One region of the Streptomyces sp. B15 genome, then DNA from elsewhere that is predicted to be linked to it. Evidence: riboswitches for the same ligand, from Rfam matches in the RefSeq annotation. Region 1 holds a riboswitch; each other region holds the start of a gene.
What was found. A riboswitch is a leader RNA that binds a small molecule or an ion and turns the genes downstream of it on or off. The one in region 1 is predicted to bind cyclic di-AMP.
Positions count from the first base shown of each region.

Region 1 (5,949 bases):
TCGAGGCCGCGCCGACCGACGAGGGGGAGAAGAAGCTGCTGGGCCGGGCGGCGCGGAACCGGGCGGCCGACATCTCCTTCGTCGTCGACGAGTTGACGCGCCCTGCGCGGGACGGGCGGCACGCACCGGAAGGGCGGAAGCGGTCCCCCGACTACGCGGCGCTCATCGACCCGCGGCGCATCGGGGCGGCGGGCCACTCGCTCGGCGGCAACGCGGCGGCAGTGGCAGCGGGTACCGACCGCCGTATCAGGGCCGCCGCCAACCTGGACGGCACCTTCTTCGCCCCGGTACCGCAGGCGGCGACCGGCCGCCCGGTCCTCATGCTCGGCACCGGAGACGGCCACGGCCCGCAGGCCCGGGACACGACGTGGCCGGAGACCTGGGAGCGGCTGCACGGCTGGAAGCGGTGGCTCACGGTCGCCGACTCCGGGCACTTCACCTTCATCGACATACCGATCCTGGGCGGGCAGGCCGGTGTCACCGATCCCTCGGCGCCGCTGTCCGGGAAGCGCTCGGGTGAGATCACCACCCGGTATGTGACGGCCTTCTTCGACCGGCATCTGCGCGGTCTGCCCCGGCCGTTGCTGGACGGCCCCTCGAAGGGGAACCCGGAGGTGGCCTTCCACACACCGTGACCACGGGGTGGGTCAGAAGTGCCGCTTGGTGAGCCTGCGACGCCTGGCACGGACCAGACGCAGCACGTCGCGGAGGAGCGGCACCCGACCCACCCGGAGGGTGAGCGGGGCGGCGGCCACGGCCTTGGCGTACCGGGGGACGAGTCCACGGCGCCAGCGCGCCGTGCCGGGCGGCAGGGCCGGCTGCCGCAAGGGGAGGTCGTGGCGCCAGTTGGCGGCGGCTATCCGCAGCCCGGCCGTCCACCGGCCCGGGGACAGGGCGCCGAGAGGCAGTTCGGCCGTGAACCGGCCGTCGTCCCCGAGCGTCAGCGGGAAGTCGGCCTCGGCGTCTGCCGTCGCCAGCCGAAGGAGGGCTGTTCCCGGTGGTGGACCGAGCAGGTTCGTCCGGCCGCTCATCCGCAGCACCGGGCCGCGCCACGCGGCGACTTCGGGTTCGAGGCGCAGTTCTTTGCCGAGCCGGGCTGCTGGTACGTGCTGAAGCCGCAGGCTGAGATTGCCGAAGGACGTCCAGTAGATTCTGGCTGTCCGTATTCCTCCGGTGCCGTCGTCGGTCAGGCAGGTGAACGGGCAGGCACCGGCGTTCGGGTCGTGCTGGTTTCCCAGCCGCACGGTTTTGCTGAGCCCGTTCACGGTGAGGCGTAGGTACAGGTCCCAGAAACCGTCGGCCAGTGGTGCGTCGTTCCCTTCGCCGCCGAGGAGATCCAGGTCCGCCTCGAAGGCGTCTTCGGTGAGGTGGATTTCGGCATGGCGTCTCCCGGCGCCTTCTCCACGGTGCTGGAGGAAGACCTCCAGCGTCTTTCTGCTTTCATTGCCGTGTTCGTTGTGGTGCTCACTCTTGCGCAACGTCGCGTGACCGCTGAGGCGAAGTCGGTTACCGGTGAAGGAGAATGCGGATACATGGTGGGCGAGGGTGAGGTGCTCCGTCACGTCGAACAACGCGGTAGTGCCTCGGGGACGGCTGTCACGATCAGGTGGATAGTGCGCCAGTGCTCTTCCTTGAGAGATATGGATACGAAACGGCAGCTTGCTGTTGTCCGACCAGGTGTGGGCCAACAACTCGGCCAGGTCGCCGTGCCGGGTGAGATGGCAGCGCAGCCGCTGGATCGGAGGCAGCCGGGGCCAGAACGCATCGCCGTCGTGCTCGGCGACGAGTTTCCGCATCCGCTCGAACTCGCGCTGCTGGATCGCCGTTTCCGTCTCGGTGCCCAGGAACTTGAAGGCGTCCTTCAGCTCCACCGCGAAGTGCCTCTCCAAAAGGGCATCGCGCTGCGGCCCGGGGGCCAACTCGCTCCGCAGCAGCTCACACACCCGGCCGAGCGAGTCGAGGGTCGGCTCGGTCTTGTTCGTATACGTCAGATGCCGGCCGTCACCACGCCGCACGAGGTAGTAGCAGGCGTAGTCGGCGACCACGGAGATGCGGTGTGCGCGCAAGTAGGCGAGTGCGGTGAAGGGCTGGTCCTCGCCGACCCGCAGATCCGTGTGGAAGCGCAGGTGCAGCCGGTCGAGCAGTTCCTTGCGGAAGAGCTTCTGGACGGAGAGCGCCCAGTAGACCCGGGAGGTGAACAGGTCGGCGTCGGGCTGGTTCGCCCGGAACATGGAGCGCGGCACTCTGCGCCCCACCGAGGCCATCTTGCCCAGTACGACATCGGAGCTGTTCTCCTCGGCGGTCACGGTGAGCCGCTGCAGCGCTTCGGGAGCCAGGTAGTCGTCCGCGTCGAGAAAGAAGACGTACTCGCCCTGGGCGAGGTCCAGGGCCAGGTTGCGCGGGGCGGAAGGGCCGCCGGAGTTCTCCTGGTGGATCACCCGCAGCAGCCGGGGATGCCGGGCGGCCATCCGGTCCAGCTCGGCGGCGGTGCCGTCCGTGGAGCCGTCGTCCACGACGATCATCTCGATGCGACCGGGGCCGAGCGACTGGTGCGCGACCGAGGAAACGCAGCGCTTGACGTAGGGCAGCGCATTGTAGGCGGGAGTTATGACACTTACCAGATGTTTCGCAACATTCATGGGTAGACAGTGCCCATTCGGGCGCACCGACGCCAGGAGAAGGCGGCGTTCGGGTGAACCCGGCCTTTCCCGGGCGGGAGGGTGCGGCCTCAGGCCCGGTGCCCGCGCCGGCGCGTCGCCCGAGCCGCGCGGCCCCGAAGCCGGCGGCCCGCCGTGCCCGGAAACGACGCGGCGGCTGCCCGTCACCCGGTGAGGGTGAGGGGCAGCCGCCGCGATCGGGGTTACGGCTCAGTAAGGGCCGTTGACGTTGTCGATCGAACCGTAGCGGTCCGCCGCGTAGTTGCAGGCCGCGACGATGTTGGCGACCGGGTCGCGCTGGTCGTAGACGGTGCCCTCGACGTGGTAGGCGTCGAAGGTCGGCTTGATCACCTGGAGCAGGCCGATGGACGGAGTGCCGTTCTGGGCGTTGATGTCCCAGTTGTTGATGGCGTTCGGGTCACCGCCGGACTCCCGGATGATGTTGCGGTGGATGCCGTCGTAGGTGCCCGGGATGCCGTGCTGCTTCATGATGGTCAGCGCCTCGTTGATCCAGCCGTCCAGGTTGGTCGACTGGGTCTTGTGCACGCTGCCGGTCCGCTCGGCCGAGCTGCGGTCGGCCCGCTCGGAGTTGCTGCTCCGCTCGGCGGGCGCGGAGGCGGTGTCCAGGGTCAGCTTCTGACCGGGGCGGATCAGGTCGGCGTCGCCGCCGATCGTCTCCTTGTTGGCCTTGTACAGGGTGGACCAGCCGCCCTTGATGTCGTGGTCCACGGCGATCTTGTACAGGGTGTCGCCGCTGACGACGGTGTAGGAGCTGGGCTCCTGCTCGGTCTTCGTCTGCGCAGCCGCCTGGGCGGACTGCGCCTGCTGCTGCACCTTGGCCGGGGCGGGGGCGGCGTGCGCGCTGCCCGCGGTCAGCAGGGGAGCGGCGATTCCCGCACCGCCGGCGACCAGGACGATCGAAAGCCGGGAAATGCTGCGGGCGCTGAGCGGATGACGGGCATGACGGCCACGAGACATGGGGGTGTCCTCTCCTAGCGCCTGCGAGGTGAGCTGTCGGATTCGGGCTGGAGTGGCCCGGCCATTCCCGTGCGCGAGGGCGCTACGGGCATGGCTTCACCCCTAGCCGGGCCGCTGGATGCGGTACGGCACTTACCTGGGTCCCCCGCTCCTGCCGCGCGGTTCTGGTGCGAATTTCCCTCGCCGGGCGGCAGGATTCGGCGCCCCGGCATGGGAACTCCGGCCGTTTACGGAGGCCGGAGCGAGGACACGGAAACATAATGGATTGCCCGGATCAAGGCGCTCGATTCACCTGCGGGCCGCTTCCGGAAAATGATCTCGCAATTCATCAACGCTATGCGGTGGATCATTTTCTGAGCGTAAAGTGGCGAATCGGGGCCGTATTCCGAAGAACTCGCGCCGCAAAGGTTCTTGACGATCCGGCAGAAGATCTTGTCCGTGTCTCGGTGCTTTCGATGTGTTTCCCGACACAGCGGATGAGCGGGAGCGGCAAGTCTTGTATTTCCGGACATTGCAGCTGAAAGCCGATGAAGGAGGTCTCCAGCAGCTCCCTTGAGACCGGGAGTTTCGATCGGTAGGCGTTTCTACTAAGCGCCATCGTACATTCTTCTCCCGCCTCGGCCGCGCGCGGTCTTCATCGCGTGAGCCGCATGCGCGGCCGAGGTGGTGACGCTTCCCGAGATGCTCGAAGGCGTCGAGCTGTCACTGCTCCGGGTCGTCGAGTGGAACGGTGAACCAGCGGACGGCGACCGGCCGTGCGCCAGGCCCGGCGTCGTCGCGGGGCCGCTGGAAGCGCCGCAGCAGCTCCAGATACGCGTCGTGGAACTGCTGCACTTCCTCCCGGGTGAGATGCAGGGTGCTGCGTGATCCGCGCCCCCACTCCTCCTCGGGTGGCTGGAGGGTGTAGTGGTGGACCAGTTCGATGTCCTCCTCCATGCGCAGCCGGTCCAGTTCGCCGACCACGGCGCGTTCGGCGGCCGACAGGTCGGCCTGGGGCGGGCGCCGCACGTCCAGTCCACGCACTCCCCGCCACCAGCGCTCGCGGCTGTTCGCCGAGTGGTCGGGGTCGTCCTCGATGAAGCCGGCTCGCTCCAGCTGGCGCAGGTGGTAGCTGAGCGTCCCGGTGTTCTCGCCGAGTACGGCGGCGAGTGCGGTGGCCGTCGCGGGGCCTTCGGTGGCCAGCCGGCGAAGGATCTTGCGGCGCAGCGGGTGGGCCAGCGCCTTGAGGGTCGCGGGGTCGCTGACGGTGCGAGGCGACTGCTGGACGGCGGCGGGGCCGTCCTCTTCCAGTGGCTCGGTCATATACCGACCCTAGCGCAGACGTTCCTCTGCAGAGCTTCCTCTGCAGAACTTTCTCTGCAATGCTGTGACCGCCTCGCGGCTCCAGCGCCTGCCGCGGAGCCGATCTCCCGGTGCCCCGCCCCCGGGCGCCCGACGCGTGCGGCGACAGTGCGCGCGGCCACCATCACGAGTACGTCAGGACGGATACATGGCTCACGAAGCGGTCCAGCTGCGGCACGTCACCCGCCGATACGGCACAGGCGGTGGCGCCGTCACTGCCCTCGACGAGGTCTCGCTCGACTTCCAGCACGGCACGTTCACCGCGGTCATGGGGCCTTCCGGCTCGGGCAAGTCCACGCTGCTGCAGTGCGCCGCCGGTCTCGACCGGCCCACATCGGGCTCGGTCGCCGTGGGCGGGACCGAGCTGACGGGGTTGAGCGAGACCCGGCTGACGCTCCTGCGCCGCCGGCAGATCGGCTTCGTCTTCCAGGCGTTCAATCTGCTGCCGTCCCTGACCGCCGGGCAGAACGTTGCCCTTCCGCTGCGGCTCGCCGGCCGTCGACCGGCCCCCGCCCGGATACGGGAGGTACTGGAGCAGGTCGGACTCGGGGAGCGGGTGCGGCATCGGCCTTCGGAGCTGTCCGGTGGCCAGCAGCAGCGGGTCGCGCTGGCCCGCGCGCTGATCACCCGCCCGCAGGTGCTCTTCGGTGACGAGCCGACCGGAGCCCTCGACTCGCAGACCAGCCGCGAGGTCCTCACGCTGCTACGCGACATGGTCCGCGACGAGGGGCGGACCACCGTCATGGTCACCCACGACCCGGTCGCCGCCTCCTATGCCGACCGCGTGGTCTTCCTCGTCGACGGCCGGGTCGACGGAGAGCTGTGTGCGGCGTCCGCCCAGGAGATCGCCGCGCAGATGGCGGAGCTGGAGGACCTGGCGTGCTGAACATCGCGCTGACCACCCTGCGCACCCGCTGGGCCGGGTTCGTCGGCAGCTTCGTCGCGCTGGCGCTCGGCGTGGGGCTGCTCGCCG
Region 1 is NZ_JAGPXJ010000089.1:21,122-27,070, forward strand. It holds gene KBY19_RS29395 (alpha/beta hydrolase) at 1-635, shown strand, start outside; gene KBY19_RS29400 (glycosyltransferase family A protein) at 648-2,639, opposite strand; gene KBY19_RS29405 (LysM peptidoglycan-binding domain-containing protein) at 2,868-3,635, opposite strand; cyclic di-AMP (ydaO/yuaA leader) riboswitch at 3,640-3,815, opposite strand; gene KBY19_RS29410 (helix-turn-helix domain-containing protein) at 4,338-4,937, opposite strand; gene KBY19_RS29415 (ABC transporter ATP-binding protein) at 5,125-5,862, shown strand; gene KBY19_RS29420 (FtsX-like permease family protein) at 5,856-5,949, shown strand, end outside.

Region 2 (5,949 bases), on a different contig from region 1:
CAGCGACTCGGACGGGTCGGGCGGATCCGGTTCGGGCGGCGACGACTCGTCCTCCTCGGCCTCCTCCTCGTCCGGCGGGAGCGGCTCGGGGTCCGCCTCCGGGTCCCGGTGCCACACCTCGGACCTGAAGGCCTCCTTCGGGCGGAACCATCCGGGTGCCGGACAGAAGAATTTCGCCGTCATCCTGACGAACCGGTCCGACAGCACGTGCACCGTACGCGGATACCCGGGGCTCGCGTTCGTCAACAGCAGCGGCGAGCAGGTCTCCTTCGACCCGAACCGGACGGGCGGCCAGGTACGGACCGTCAAGCTGTCGCCCGGCAAGAGCGCATGGGCTTCGCTCTCGTACACCAACCCCGAGATGACGAACGTCACCACCGTCACGCCGAGCGCCGCGAAGATCACCCCGCCCGACGAGCGGGCCTCGTTGCGGGTGCCCTGGTCCGGCGGACCGGTCACGAACACCGGCAAGGCGTCCGTACCCAAGATCGGCCCGCTGGCCCCCGGCACCGGCGGCTGATCCCTCCCGCTCCCCCCTCCCGTCCCCTCACGCCTTCCCCTTCCGGTCCCCTTCCCCCGTCCGATTCCTGGATGGCGTACGCCGACAGGTGGTCGGGCCTGCCGCGTGGTACGGATCCCGCCCGTACCCACTTCCAGCGCTCCCGACTGGCCGGGAGCCCTCTCTGGGGCGAGATTGGGAGCGTGCGGCAGAGGCAGGCCGGGACGGAGACGGCGACCGGGTACGACGACAGCGGCGGACGGCTGTGGCGCGTGGCGCGGCAGCTTCCCGCTGTGCTGTTCGCCCTGGGCATCGTGCTGGAACTGGCGACACCCAGGGATGTGGCCATCTCGGCCCCCTTCGCCGCAGCCCCGTTGGCTGCCGCGGCCGTCCTCTCCCTCTGGGGCACCGTCCTGACGAGTGTCCTCTCCTCCGGCGCCACCATCCTGTTCGCCTTCTTCCACGACACGGGCAGCACTGTCGAGGCCGAGGCCAGGTCCGTCACCAATCTGACCGTCTCCGTCCTCGCGGTGGGCGTCAACTATGTGCTGCGACGCAGCGGCAGCCGACTGGCTTCGGCGCGCGGTGTGGCCGAGGCGGTCCAGCTCGCCGTGCTGCCCGCTCCGCCTTCCCATGTCGGCGACCTGGCGGTGGCCACCCGCTACCGTGCGGCACAGGCCGAGACCCGGGTCGGCGGGGACTTCTACGCGGCCGAGGAGACCCCGTACGGCGTACGGCTGCTGCTCGGTGACGTACGCGGCAAAGGACTCGACTCGGTGGCCGCCGTCGTCCTCCTCGTGGGGGTCTTCCGTGAGGCCGCCGAACAGGAGGAGACGCTTTCCGACGTTGCCGTCCGGCTCGACCGGGCCCTCCGGCGGGAGGGACGGCGCCAGCCCGGCACGGCAGGGCTGGAGGGCTTCAGCACGGCCGTGCTGGTGGAGATCTCGGGCCCGTCAGGCAGTCCGGCCGCCTCCTGCAGCACAGCTCCGGCCGCCTCCGGCAGTACAGCTGGTGGCGGCCCCGCGCGCGGCGGGGGCTCCGTGCTGCGCCTCGTCAACCGGGGCCACCCCGCACCGCTTCTGCTGCACCAAGGCAACGCGTCCCTGCTGGAGCCGACGGTTCCTGCGCTCCCGCTCGGGATGTCCGATCTGGGGGCGTGGCCGGAGCACATCGACGAGTTTCCCTTTCCCCGGGGTGCCCAGCTGCTCCTCTACACCGACGGCCTGTCCGAGGCCCGCGACTCCGCCGGCGACTTCTACGACCCGGTCGAACGGCTGTCCAACAGCTACTTCGCCCATCCCGAGGAGTTGCTGGAGACGGTGCTCATCGACGTCGCGGCCCACACAGGTGGCCGTTCGGTGGACGACTTGGCACTGCTCGCCGTCGCCCACGATTCCTCGACCCCGTAGGACGCCGGCGGACCGGGCGGCCACCGCCAATTACCGGGAACAGCTTGGAATCACAGCCACTGTTCTATTAACGTCCGATAACGCAGCACGGTCGTCACTGTCGTCACGGAAGACGGCACCGTGCGCCGTCGCCGAATCCCGCATACGGGGCACCAGCAGCGTCCAACTGCCTGGACCGCACCGTGGGAACCGGGGAACCACCCCTTCTCGTCAGCCGGACGAGGAGGATGGGGTGAATCGGACGCCCTTGCGTGAGGACGCCCGTAGGAGACCTTCCTGCTCCGAACCCGTCAGCTAACCCGGTAGGCGAGAAGGAAGGAAAGGAGAGCGCCCCCGTGGCCTCCAGAACGCAGGGCTTCGCCGGCCAGGCCCCCGAGGTCGTCGCGTACGACCCGCACCTCGACCGCGCCGGCACCCCCACCAACTATGGCCCCTCCACCCCCTCCACCCCCTCCACCCCGTACGGCTCCGCAGCCGCGCAGCCGGCCGCCCCCGCCCGGTCCGCCGGTCCCCACGTACCGTCCGAGGCGCCGACGGAGGGCGAGCCGTGGGACGAGTGGAACCCCACCGAGGAGTCCACCCGGTCCCTGCGCGGTCGGCACCGGGTCGCCAAGCAGCGCGCCAGCGGTATGGCGCGCGGCGGTGCCGTACTCGGTGTCGGCATGATCGCGGCGGTGGGTGCCGGTGGTATGGCCACCGCGCAGGACAAGGACCCCGGGGCGATATCCGTGCCGGACCTGGACACGGCGGCCGACGCCGTCCGCGACCTCCCCGACCAGCTGCCCGATGCCGAGGACCTGCCCGGCATCGGCGCCCTGGTCGCCGACGACGAAACGGACGGCGCCACGGGATCGGACGGCACCGGGGACGGGTCCGCCGGTCCCCTCACCCAGGCCGGGCTCTCCGCCGAGGACAAGGCGGCGGGCAGGACCGACGCCGGCGAGGCGCTGCGGGCCCGCATCCTCGCCCAGGCCGAACAGCACCGTGCCGCCGCCGACGAGGAGGCCCGCGAGGAGGCCGCACGGCAGGCGGCGAGCGAGGCGGCGGCGGAAGCCGCGAAGCGGGCGGACGCCGAGAAGGCCGAGGAAAAGGCCGAGGCCGAACGCGCGCGGGAGGCAGCGGCCGAGAAGAAGCGGGAGGCCGCCGAACGGGCTGCCGAGCAGCAGCGCAAGGCGGAGGCCCGGCGCCGTGCCGAGCTCGCCCGCAGCTACACGGCGCCGCTGGCCTCGTACCAGCTCACCGCCGGGTTCGGGCAGGCAGGCGGCATGTGGCAGAACGACCACACCGGCCAGGACTTCGCCGCGCCCAACGGCACCCCCGTCAGGGCTGTCCACAGCGGCACGATCAAGGAGGCGGGCTGGGCCGGTTCGTACGGCTACCGCATCGTGCTGGAGCTGGAGGACGGGACCGAACTGTGGTTCTGCCACCTGTCGTCCATGACCAAGTCGGCGGGCGACAAGGTCGGTACGGGCGATGTCATCGGCCGCGTCGGCTCCACCGGAAACTCCTCGGGCCCGCATCTGCACGTCGAGGTGCGGGCCGGTGGCGGCGATCCGGTGGACCCGCTGTCGTGGCTCCGCGACAAGGGCGTCAACGTCTGAGGCGGTGCGGGTGCCGATGTCCCGTGCCGCCCGAGTGCCATGTCCGCTGCGGCCCCTCGGCCCCTCGGCCCCTCGGCCCCTCGGCCCCTCGGCCCCTCGGCCCCTCGGCCCCTCGGCCCCTCGGCCCCTCGGCCCCTCGGCCCCTCGGCCCGTCGACCCGATGGGCTGATGGGCTGAGGGCCGAAGGGCCGCCGGGGGCGGCCCGGTGCGCGGTCTGTGTCACCGTCCGCCACCGCGTTACGGTCGCGGCATGCAGATGAATGCCGACAACAAGATCGGTCAGCTGTCCGTCTCGCCGCTCGTGCTCGGCGGCAACGTCTTCGGCTGGACGGCCGACACCCCCACGTCGTTCGCGGTGCTGGACGCCTACACCGACGGCGGCGGCAACACCATCGACACGGCCGACGTGTACTCGGCCTGGGTGGAGGGCAACCAGGGGGGCGAGTCCGAGACGGTCATCGGCGAGTGGCTCGCCGCGCGCGGCTCGGCCGTACGGGACGGTGTCGTCATCGCCACCAAGGTCGCTCGTCACCCCGACCACACAGGGCTCGCCCCGGCCACCATCAAGGCCGCCTGCGAGGACTCGCTGCGCCGACTGCGGACCGACCGCATCGATCTGTACTACACGCACTTCGACGACGAGTCGGTGCCGGTCTCCGACATCATCGGTGCTCTCGACGACCTGGTCAGGGAGGGCAAGGTCCGCGAGATCGCGGCCTCCAACATCTCGCCGTCCCGCCTCGACGAGTCGCTCGCGTTCAGCGCCCGGGAAGGCGTCGCCCGGTACGTGGCGCTCCAGCCGCACTACAACCTGGTCTCGCGCGACACCTACGAGGGAGAGCTGGAAGAGCTCGCCCGGCGCGAATCCCTCGCCGTACTGCCGTACTACGCGCTGGCGTCCGGCTTCCTCACCGGCAAGTACCGTCCGGGTGAGGCGGCACCCGAGGGGGCGCGCGCCGGCAACGCCGCCCAACTCCTCGCCACCGAGCGCGGGCAGCGCGTCCTCGCCGCGCTGACCACCGTGGCCAACGCGCACCAGGTCTCCGAGGCCACCGTCGCCCTGGCCTGGCTCGCCGCCCAGCCGACCGTCACGGCCCCCATCGCCAGCGCCCGCACGGTCGAACAGCTGCCCGCGCTGATGGCCCTGGCCGACCTGCGGCTCACCAACGACGAACTGCGCCTGCTCACGGACGCGTCGGCGTAACCCTCCCCGGCCTCGGGACAGGGAGGGAGTCGGGCGGGACTGGGCGCCGGCTCAGCCCCGCCGCGGCTGCCCGTACACCCGCTCGACGCCGAGCCGCACCACCTGCCGCTGGTCCGCCACCATGGCGGCCCGGTACTCGTCCCAGTCCGGGTGCTCGCCCTGGATCGCGCGAAAGACCTCGATCAGCTCCTCGACGGTCGCGTCGTGCGGATCCCGCGCGACGGGCGTCAGCTCCGCCGTCCCGTCCACCACCGTCCACGCCCACCCGTCGCTGCTCGTCACGTGGTAACTGGCCCGCGGATCCCGCGCGAGATTCCGCGCCTTGGCGCGGTTCGCCGTGACGGAGACGCGCAGCAGCCGCCTTTCCGGGTCATAGGTGTGGTTGACGTTCGAGAGCTGCGGCCTGCCGTCCCGCCGCAGCGTGGCGAGCACCCCGCGGTCGTACTCCGTCAACAGCCCGAGCAACACGCCCTCCGCCTGCTCGGCATTTTCCTCCGCGCCGCCTGTGTTACCCGTTCCGGTCATAGGGATCCTCCTGGAATGGTTTGCCTTCAGAGACAAATGGCAATCCAAAGCTCCGCGAAGCAACTTGAGGATGTGGTCATCCGCGGTACACCACACATCGCCTTCAACCAACCCCCTGCCAAGCCTGTGGACATGAGACCACCGTCCCCACACCACCAGCGTATGCCCTGTCGGGCGACAACAATCAGCCCAAGCACCGGGCACGCAGCCAAGTTGGCCGCCTGGCGAAGGGCCACAGATCGAGCCGTGACCGGCTGAGCAGGGGTAAGCCCGGGCCGTACATACGGCCTCTCGCCTCTCCGTCTGGTGGTGGACGACCGCGCCGCGGCGCCCTTGGAGTTGCTGGAGCCACCGGATGTACTCCCTGGGTGAATCACTCTTGCTGTCGGAGGCCGAATCCGGCAGGCGCAGCAAAGCCATAGGCTTGCAGACATGAGTGAGCGTGTCGCCAAGCGCGTAGTCGTGGCAGGGGCAGTGGTTGACGGGGGACGGTTTCTTGCCGCGCGTCGGACAGCCCCACCGGAATTTGCGGGTAGGTGGGAGTTGCCGGGAGGGAAGGTTGAGTCAGGAGAGTCGGCTGAAGCAGCCCTGGTACGGGAGTTGCGGGAAGAGCTCGGAGTCGAGGTCGAGGTCGAGGACCGTCTTCCGGGTGAGTGGGAGCTCAAGGCGGATCTCGTCTTGCACGCCTGGTGGGCGCCTCTACGCAAGGGC
Region 2 is NZ_JAGPXJ010000036.1:34,925-40,873, forward strand. It holds gene KBY19_RS18025 (DUF4232 domain-containing protein) at 1-520, shown strand, start outside; gene KBY19_RS18030 (PP2C family protein-serine/threonine phosphatase) at 703-1,908, shown strand; cyclic di-AMP (ydaO/yuaA leader) riboswitch at 2,028-2,232, shown strand; gene KBY19_RS18035 (M23 family metallopeptidase) at 2,244-3,509, shown strand; gene KBY19_RS18040 (aldo/keto reductase) at 3,766-4,713, shown strand; gene KBY19_RS18045 (PPOX class F420-dependent oxidoreductase) at 4,765-5,238, opposite strand; gene KBY19_RS18050 (NUDIX domain-containing protein) at 5,671-5,949, shown strand, end outside.
Region 2: linked by a shared signal. The riboswitch ahead of KBY19_RS18035 (M23 family metallopeptidase) and the one ahead of KBY19_RS29405 (LysM peptidoglycan-binding domain-containing protein) in region 1 are both predicted to bind cyclic di-AMP.

Region 3 (5,949 bases), on a different contig from region 1:
GCTGCTTGTCGATCTCGTCAGCGATGGTCTTGATGCGTGCCTTCGCCCCGCTGTTGAGCTTGGCGCTGTTCTTGGGGAACAGCACCTCCACCTGGAGGGTGAACTTCGTCTTCGCCGTGCTGTCCTCGCGGCGCTCCTCGCCTCCCAGATCCTCGGTCACGAACTTGATGTCCAGCACCTTGGGCTCGGCCAGCTTCGCTCCGCCGGCCAGCCGCAGCCCGTCCGCCTTCGCGTCCACCTCCACCGGCTCCTCGGTGTCCCCGATGTTGTCCGGCGGCTCGCTGAACCCCGGATCACCCGGCCCCTTCTCCCCGGGGAGGGAGGGCGCCCGACCGGTGGGCAGGCCGGTGGGGTTGTCGGTGGGGTACTGGGTGGCGATGTCGGGGATGGAGGGCGTCGGCCCGGGGCTCGGGTCCTCCGCCCGCGCGGACGGGGCGCACACCCCGAGTACGAGCGCGGCGGAGAAGGACGAGCACGTCACGGCTCTGGTCAGCTGTCGCCTGGTGAAGCCCATCCCTCACTCCCCTCCACCGATCGTGACGTCGGCGGGAGGCATGTCCGCGATCTGGAACTCCACCTTGTCGTTGCCCTTGGGGGGCGCGGGGAACTGCGCGTACCAGGTCTTCGAGTCGCCCGCCTGGATCGGCTGGCCGAACGAGGTGCACAGACACCGGCCCTCGGTGTCCCTGAGGACGAGATAGCGCTTCTTGCCCTTCTGGTCGACGAGTTTGGCGCCGGCGACCGACAGTTTGTTGCGCAGGGCGAGCTCGGACTCGTCGCCCTCCCAGCCGGGCGCCACCCAGGCCTTGCCGCTCCCGTTGGTCACCTTTCCGGTGAGCGTCACGAAGCCGCCCGTCTCGCGGCGGGCCGAGTCGACGGTGAGGGTGATGTCATCGCCTCCTCGCACCTTTGCCAACGGTTCGCCGCCGGTGGAGCCGCCGGACTCCCCGCCGTCCCCGCCGCCCTGGAGGTCGCCTGCCTTCTCGGAGGGCCTGGGCTCCTTGGCGTCGTCGCCGTCGCCGCCCCCGCCGCAGCCCGCGGCCGTGAGGACCAGTCCGGCCGCCAGGGCCACCGCGGTCATACCCCTGCGAGCCCGCAGGACGCGCCGAAGATTCATGGAGTACTCGACTCTCGTTCGTCGTTCGCTCGTCATTCGACCAGCACCACCGAGAAGAGATCCGACGGTTTCAGGTCGCGGCCCTCGTCCTCGGGGTCGATCGTCAGCTCCTCGCCGCCGCAGACCAGCTCGATCTCCTCGGCGGCGTTCGTGGTCTTCTCGGTGCCGTCGGCCTCGCACCGTGGTCTGATCACCGCGGTGGCGGTGGCCTTGGCGGTCTTGTTGTCCGTGCCGGGGATGATCGTGTCGCCCGTGTCGAACCGCGTCTCGATGCTGACGCGGTAGCCGTCGTCGCCCTCGCGGGAGACCGGATCGCAGCTGAGCAGGTCGGAACGGTTGCGGTCGGCGAAATGTGCTGCCGCGCCGCAGCCGTCGCCGCTGAGCGGGGCGACGGCGTCCAGCCACTCCTGCCGGCCCTCCTCGTCGCCGAGTGCGTCCAGGAAGCCGTCGAAGAGCTGTTGCCGGTCGTCCTCGGCGGCGCCGAGGGCCGCCGCGTCGGCCGCCGTCTGGCCGCCGTTGCGCACCGTTCCGGCCTGGGCGACCGCGAAGAAGGCGAAGGCGAGGAAGAGCAGCCCGGCGATCACCGCGCCGTACAGCAGGACCGTCTGCCCGCCGTCACCGGACAGCCGGCGCACGGTCAGCCGCCCAGTACCGCGCTCACCGCGTTGGCGATGGCTCCGGAGATCATCGAGTCGAGCCCCAGCGCGCGGATCGCCAGGATGATGCCGGCGACGAGGATGACGATGCCGGCGTATTCGATCGAGTTGGCGCCCCGATCCCCGGGCCGCCCCCGCGTATGTCCTCGCAGGAGGGCGAGGCGGGCGCGGACGCGCCCGCGCGTGGCGTTCGACATCGGGTTCTCCTCCGTTGCTGGCTGACTCGGTACCCCCACAGGGGTACGCCCCCATGTCTTTCCGGTCGTTCCGGTTCACCCGTCCCGCGTGGCCGCCCTCTTGGGGGCGGCAGCAGCGTGGTGTCACGTCGTGCGCCCCCTCCCGTCGCCACCCCGCGGTGTAGCTAACAGTCGCTGCCCGAATGCAGACTGTGCCACAACTCATTGCGGTGGCGAAGGGGTGGACGGGAACCGGACCGGCAACCGGTGCGGCGGCCGAGGCGGGAACCGGTGCGGTCGTGCGCGTTCCGACCTGCCGTAAGGCGGGGAGTGAGCCGGACATTGACCGACGCCCCTCCTCTCGACGGGTCATGGCGACGGAGCGAGCGGTACGGCGCGTTCCCGGAACGCGCCTGTGGGGCCGGGGTGTTGGGCGGAGCCGGACGGTGGGCGGGGCGCCTCTCACCATAGCGAGCGAGGTGCCGAACGCACCCCTTCCACATCCGGACCGCAGGTGGGACAGAATCATGTATTCTCCCACCAAACGGTCAGATCTCCCGTTACTCGCATCAATCCCCCTCGCCTCCCGCTCACTTCGCAAAGGGAAAGAAGCCGGAGATGGGGTTCGCCGCCGTGAGTCGCCTCACAGGCCGGACGGAAAGAGGGCGTTTCCCCTTTCGTGCCCACCGGCTCACTCTCGGGTATTACCGCAGCGCAACCGCGGAATGCGATCAAGGAATTCGAACCGACCGTGAAATGCGTCGCATTACCGGTCCGATCTCTCGACGATCATTTTCTTGTCCCCCGGAAATATGTGTGTTTAAGGTGCCCGAGCTGTCGCGCCCGACGTGCGGCAGTGCGCAACCAGACGCCGAGTCCTGCCGCTGGTCTGCGAGAACTCCACCGTTGGCAGGAGCGGGGGAACCAGGTAAGTGCCCCGAAGGATCGGTGATCCGACGGGGCTTGGGGTGAAGCCGGGACTGCGCCCGCACAGGGCATGGCAGTTGCGGCCGGGCTACTGCTCCAGCCCGAATCCGACAGCTCACCTCGTAGGCGTAGGAGAGGAACTCCCCTATGTCCGGAAAGCATGCCCGAAAGTCCCAGCGCCGTCTCAGGCGCGGTGCTGTACTCGCGCTGACCGCCGGCGGCGCCGGTGTCGTGCTGCCACTGTTCGCGTCCGGCAACGCCCAGGCCGCCTCCGTCGACACCTGGGAGAAGGTCGCCCAGTGCGAGTCGAGCGGCAACTGGCAGACCAACACCGGCAACGGCTACTACGGCGGCCTGCAGTTCTCGCAGTCCAGCTGGCAGGCGGCCGGCGGTACGAAGTACGCGCCGCGCGCCGACCTGGCCACCAAGGACCAGCAGATCGCCGTCGCCGAGAAGCTGCTGGCCATGCAGGGCCCGGGTGCCTGGGCCTGCGCGGGTGCCGGTGGCCTGACCGCGGGCGGCCCCGCCCCGGACGTCGACCCGGACGGCGGCGGCAACAGCGCCGAGCCGCAGCAGAAGTCGGCGCCCGAGCAGGCGGCCCCCGAGAAGTCCGCTCCGCACAAGTCGCAGCCGTCGCAGAAGTCGCAGCCGTCGCAGTCGTACACCGTCGTCAGCGGCGACACCCTGTACAAGATCGCCACCGCGCACGACGTCTCCGGCGGCTGGAAGACCGTCTACGACGCGAACCGCCAGGTGATCGGTGCCGACCCGGACCTCATCCTGCCCGGGCAGAAGCTGTCGCTGAAGGCGCAGGCCGAGGCCGAGAAGAGCGGCAGCGACTCCGGTGCCGAGGCGCAGGGCAGCAGCGACGAAGGCGCCGCGGCGCAGGGCGGCGCCGAGAAGTCCGCCCCCGAGCCCGCCGCCAAGTCCGAGTCCGCCCAGGGCGGTCACGTCCGGCCGGTGCCGGGCGGCACCAGCACTCCGTACCGGGCCGCCGGTGGCAGCTGGTCGAGCGGCCACCACACCGGTGTGGACTTCTCGGCCGCCAGCGGTACGCCGGTGAAGTCCGTCGCCGCGGGCGAGGTCGTCGCCGCGGGCGACGGCGGCGCGTACGGCAACCAGGTCGTCGTCCGGCACGCCGACGGCAAGTACACCCAGTACGGCCACCTGTCCTCGCTCTCCGTCCAGGTCGGCCAGCAGGTCGGTGCGGGCACCCAGCTGGGGCTGTCCGGCAGCACCGGCAACTCGACCGGGCCGCACCTGCACTTCGAGGTGCGCACGACTCCGAACTACGGCTCGGACGTCGACCCCGTCGCCTATCTGCGGGCACACGGCGTCTCGCTCTGACCCGGCACATATGACCCGGCCACCGGTCCTGCTCCCCTCCGGGACCGGTGGCCGATGCCGGGTGTGCCGTGCAGCCGCGTCAGCCCCCCAGCACGGCGCCGAAGTCGGTGTCCGAGCCCAGGATGAACGTGGCGACGATGAGGATGAGGGTGCCGGGCAGCAGGAAGGCGATCGTCGTCATCGTCGCCTTGGGCACCGTCTTGGCCGCCTTGCGCCGCGCGTTCTGGGCGTCGGTGCGACGCATGTCGGTGGCGATCTGGATCAGCGTCTCGGCGATGGGGGCGCCGAGCTCCTCGCCCTGCTGGAGCGCCGTCACGAACTGGTCGACCTGGTCGCTGGCGTTGCGTCTGCGCAGCTCGTCGAAGGCCTGGCGGCGGCTGACGCCCATGTCCATCTGCCGCAGGGTGATGCGCAGCTCGTCGGCCCACGGCCCCCGGTAACGGTCGGCGACGCGCTCCAGGGCCTGCCGGAAGCCGAGCCCGGCGGAGACCACCACGGCCAGCACGTCGAGGAAGTCGGGCAGGGTGCGTTCGATGACGCGCCGGCGGTCCTTGATCGCCTGCCGGATCGCGAGATCGGCGGCGAACCAGCCGAAGGCCAGCACGAGTACGGTGAAGAACAGGCTGCCGGCCGACAGGCCCACCACGGCCATCAGCGCGCCGAAGATGCCGTAGACGGCGCGGCGCGCCGCGTACCGCTGGAGGGTGAGACCGCCGGGGTTGCCGGCCTGGTCGATCCTGCGGCGTTTGGCGGCGACCTGCTTGGGCCCCATCAGCCGCAGCACCAGCGGTGCCAGGCGCATGCCGAGCCGGTCGACGGCGGCCTCGCCCTTGGTGGTGCGGGTGGCGCCGACCTCCAGCGCAACGGCCAGGTCGGGCGGCAGCCGGGTCTCGGCGCGGTACATCCGGATGCCCGCGAAGGCGCCGTACACGGCCAGGGCGCAGAGGGTGGCCAGTCCGACAGCGATCATGTGCTCACACCTCGATCCGGCCGAGACGGCGGATGACGAGGAACCCCGCGGCGAACAGTCCGACGGCGACGACCATGGCGACCTGCCCCACCGGGCTGCCGGTCACCCGGGTGAGGGCGCCCGGCATCATCGAGTTCATCATCAGCATGGCGCCGAGGCCGAGCAGCGGGATGGTGAAGGCCGTCGCGTTGACCTCGGCGAGCATGGTGCGCACCTCGCGCCGGGTCTCCTTGCGCTCCTCCAGCGTGGTGGTGAGGTTGCGCAGCGAGGCGACGATGGTGCCGCCGGCGCGGTTGGCCAGGACCAGCGTGGTGACCAGGACGACGAGTTCGCGGGAGGGCAGCCGCTCGGCGAGTTCGTTCAACGCGTCGTCGATGGAGCGGCCGACGGCGAGCTGGTCGGTGACCAGCCGCAGTTCGTCCCCGGCGGGGGCCTCCAGTTCTTCGGCCGCCATGCCCAGGGCGGTGCGCAGCGCCAGTCCCGCCGAGGTCGCGTTGGCGAGGATGCGGGCGAGTTCGGGCAGTTGGTTGATGAACTGCTCGGTGCGGCGCTGCCGCTGCTGGTTGAGGAAGGCGTTGGCGGCCAGTACGCCGACGAGTCCGGCTATCGGCCCGAAGAACGGGGCCAGGACGGACGAGGCCAGCATCCACACCACCGCCACCAGGCCCGCCAGGTAGACGACGTACTCGCCGGGCGTCAGGTCGAGTCCGGTGGTGGCCAGCTTCGCCTGGAGGCGGCGGCCCGGTCCGGTGGCGC
Region 3 is NZ_JAGPXJ010000008.1:48,200-54,148, reverse strand. It holds gene KBY19_RS06180 (OmpA family protein) at 1-514, opposite strand, end outside; gene KBY19_RS06175 (hypothetical protein) at 518-1,117, opposite strand; gene KBY19_RS06170 (hypothetical protein) at 1,150-1,752, opposite strand; gene KBY19_RS06165 (hypothetical protein) at 1,755-1,970, opposite strand; cyclic di-AMP (ydaO/yuaA leader) riboswitch at 2,809-3,018, shown strand; partial or broken gene KBY19_RS37715 (transglycosylase family protein) at 3,024-3,356, shown strand; partial or broken gene KBY19_RS37710 (hypothetical protein) at 3,479-3,541, opposite strand; partial or broken gene KBY19_RS37705 (LysM peptidoglycan-binding domain-containing protein) at 3,549-3,668, shown strand; gene KBY19_RS37700 (M23 family metallopeptidase) at 3,837-4,223, shown strand; gene KBY19_RS06155 (DUF5936 domain-containing protein) at 4,303-5,193, opposite strand; gene KBY19_RS06150 (type II secretion system F family protein) at 5,198-5,949, opposite strand, start outside.
Region 3: linked by a shared signal. The riboswitch ahead of KBY19_RS37715 (transglycosylase family protein) and the one ahead of KBY19_RS29405 (LysM peptidoglycan-binding domain-containing protein) in region 1 are both predicted to bind cyclic di-AMP.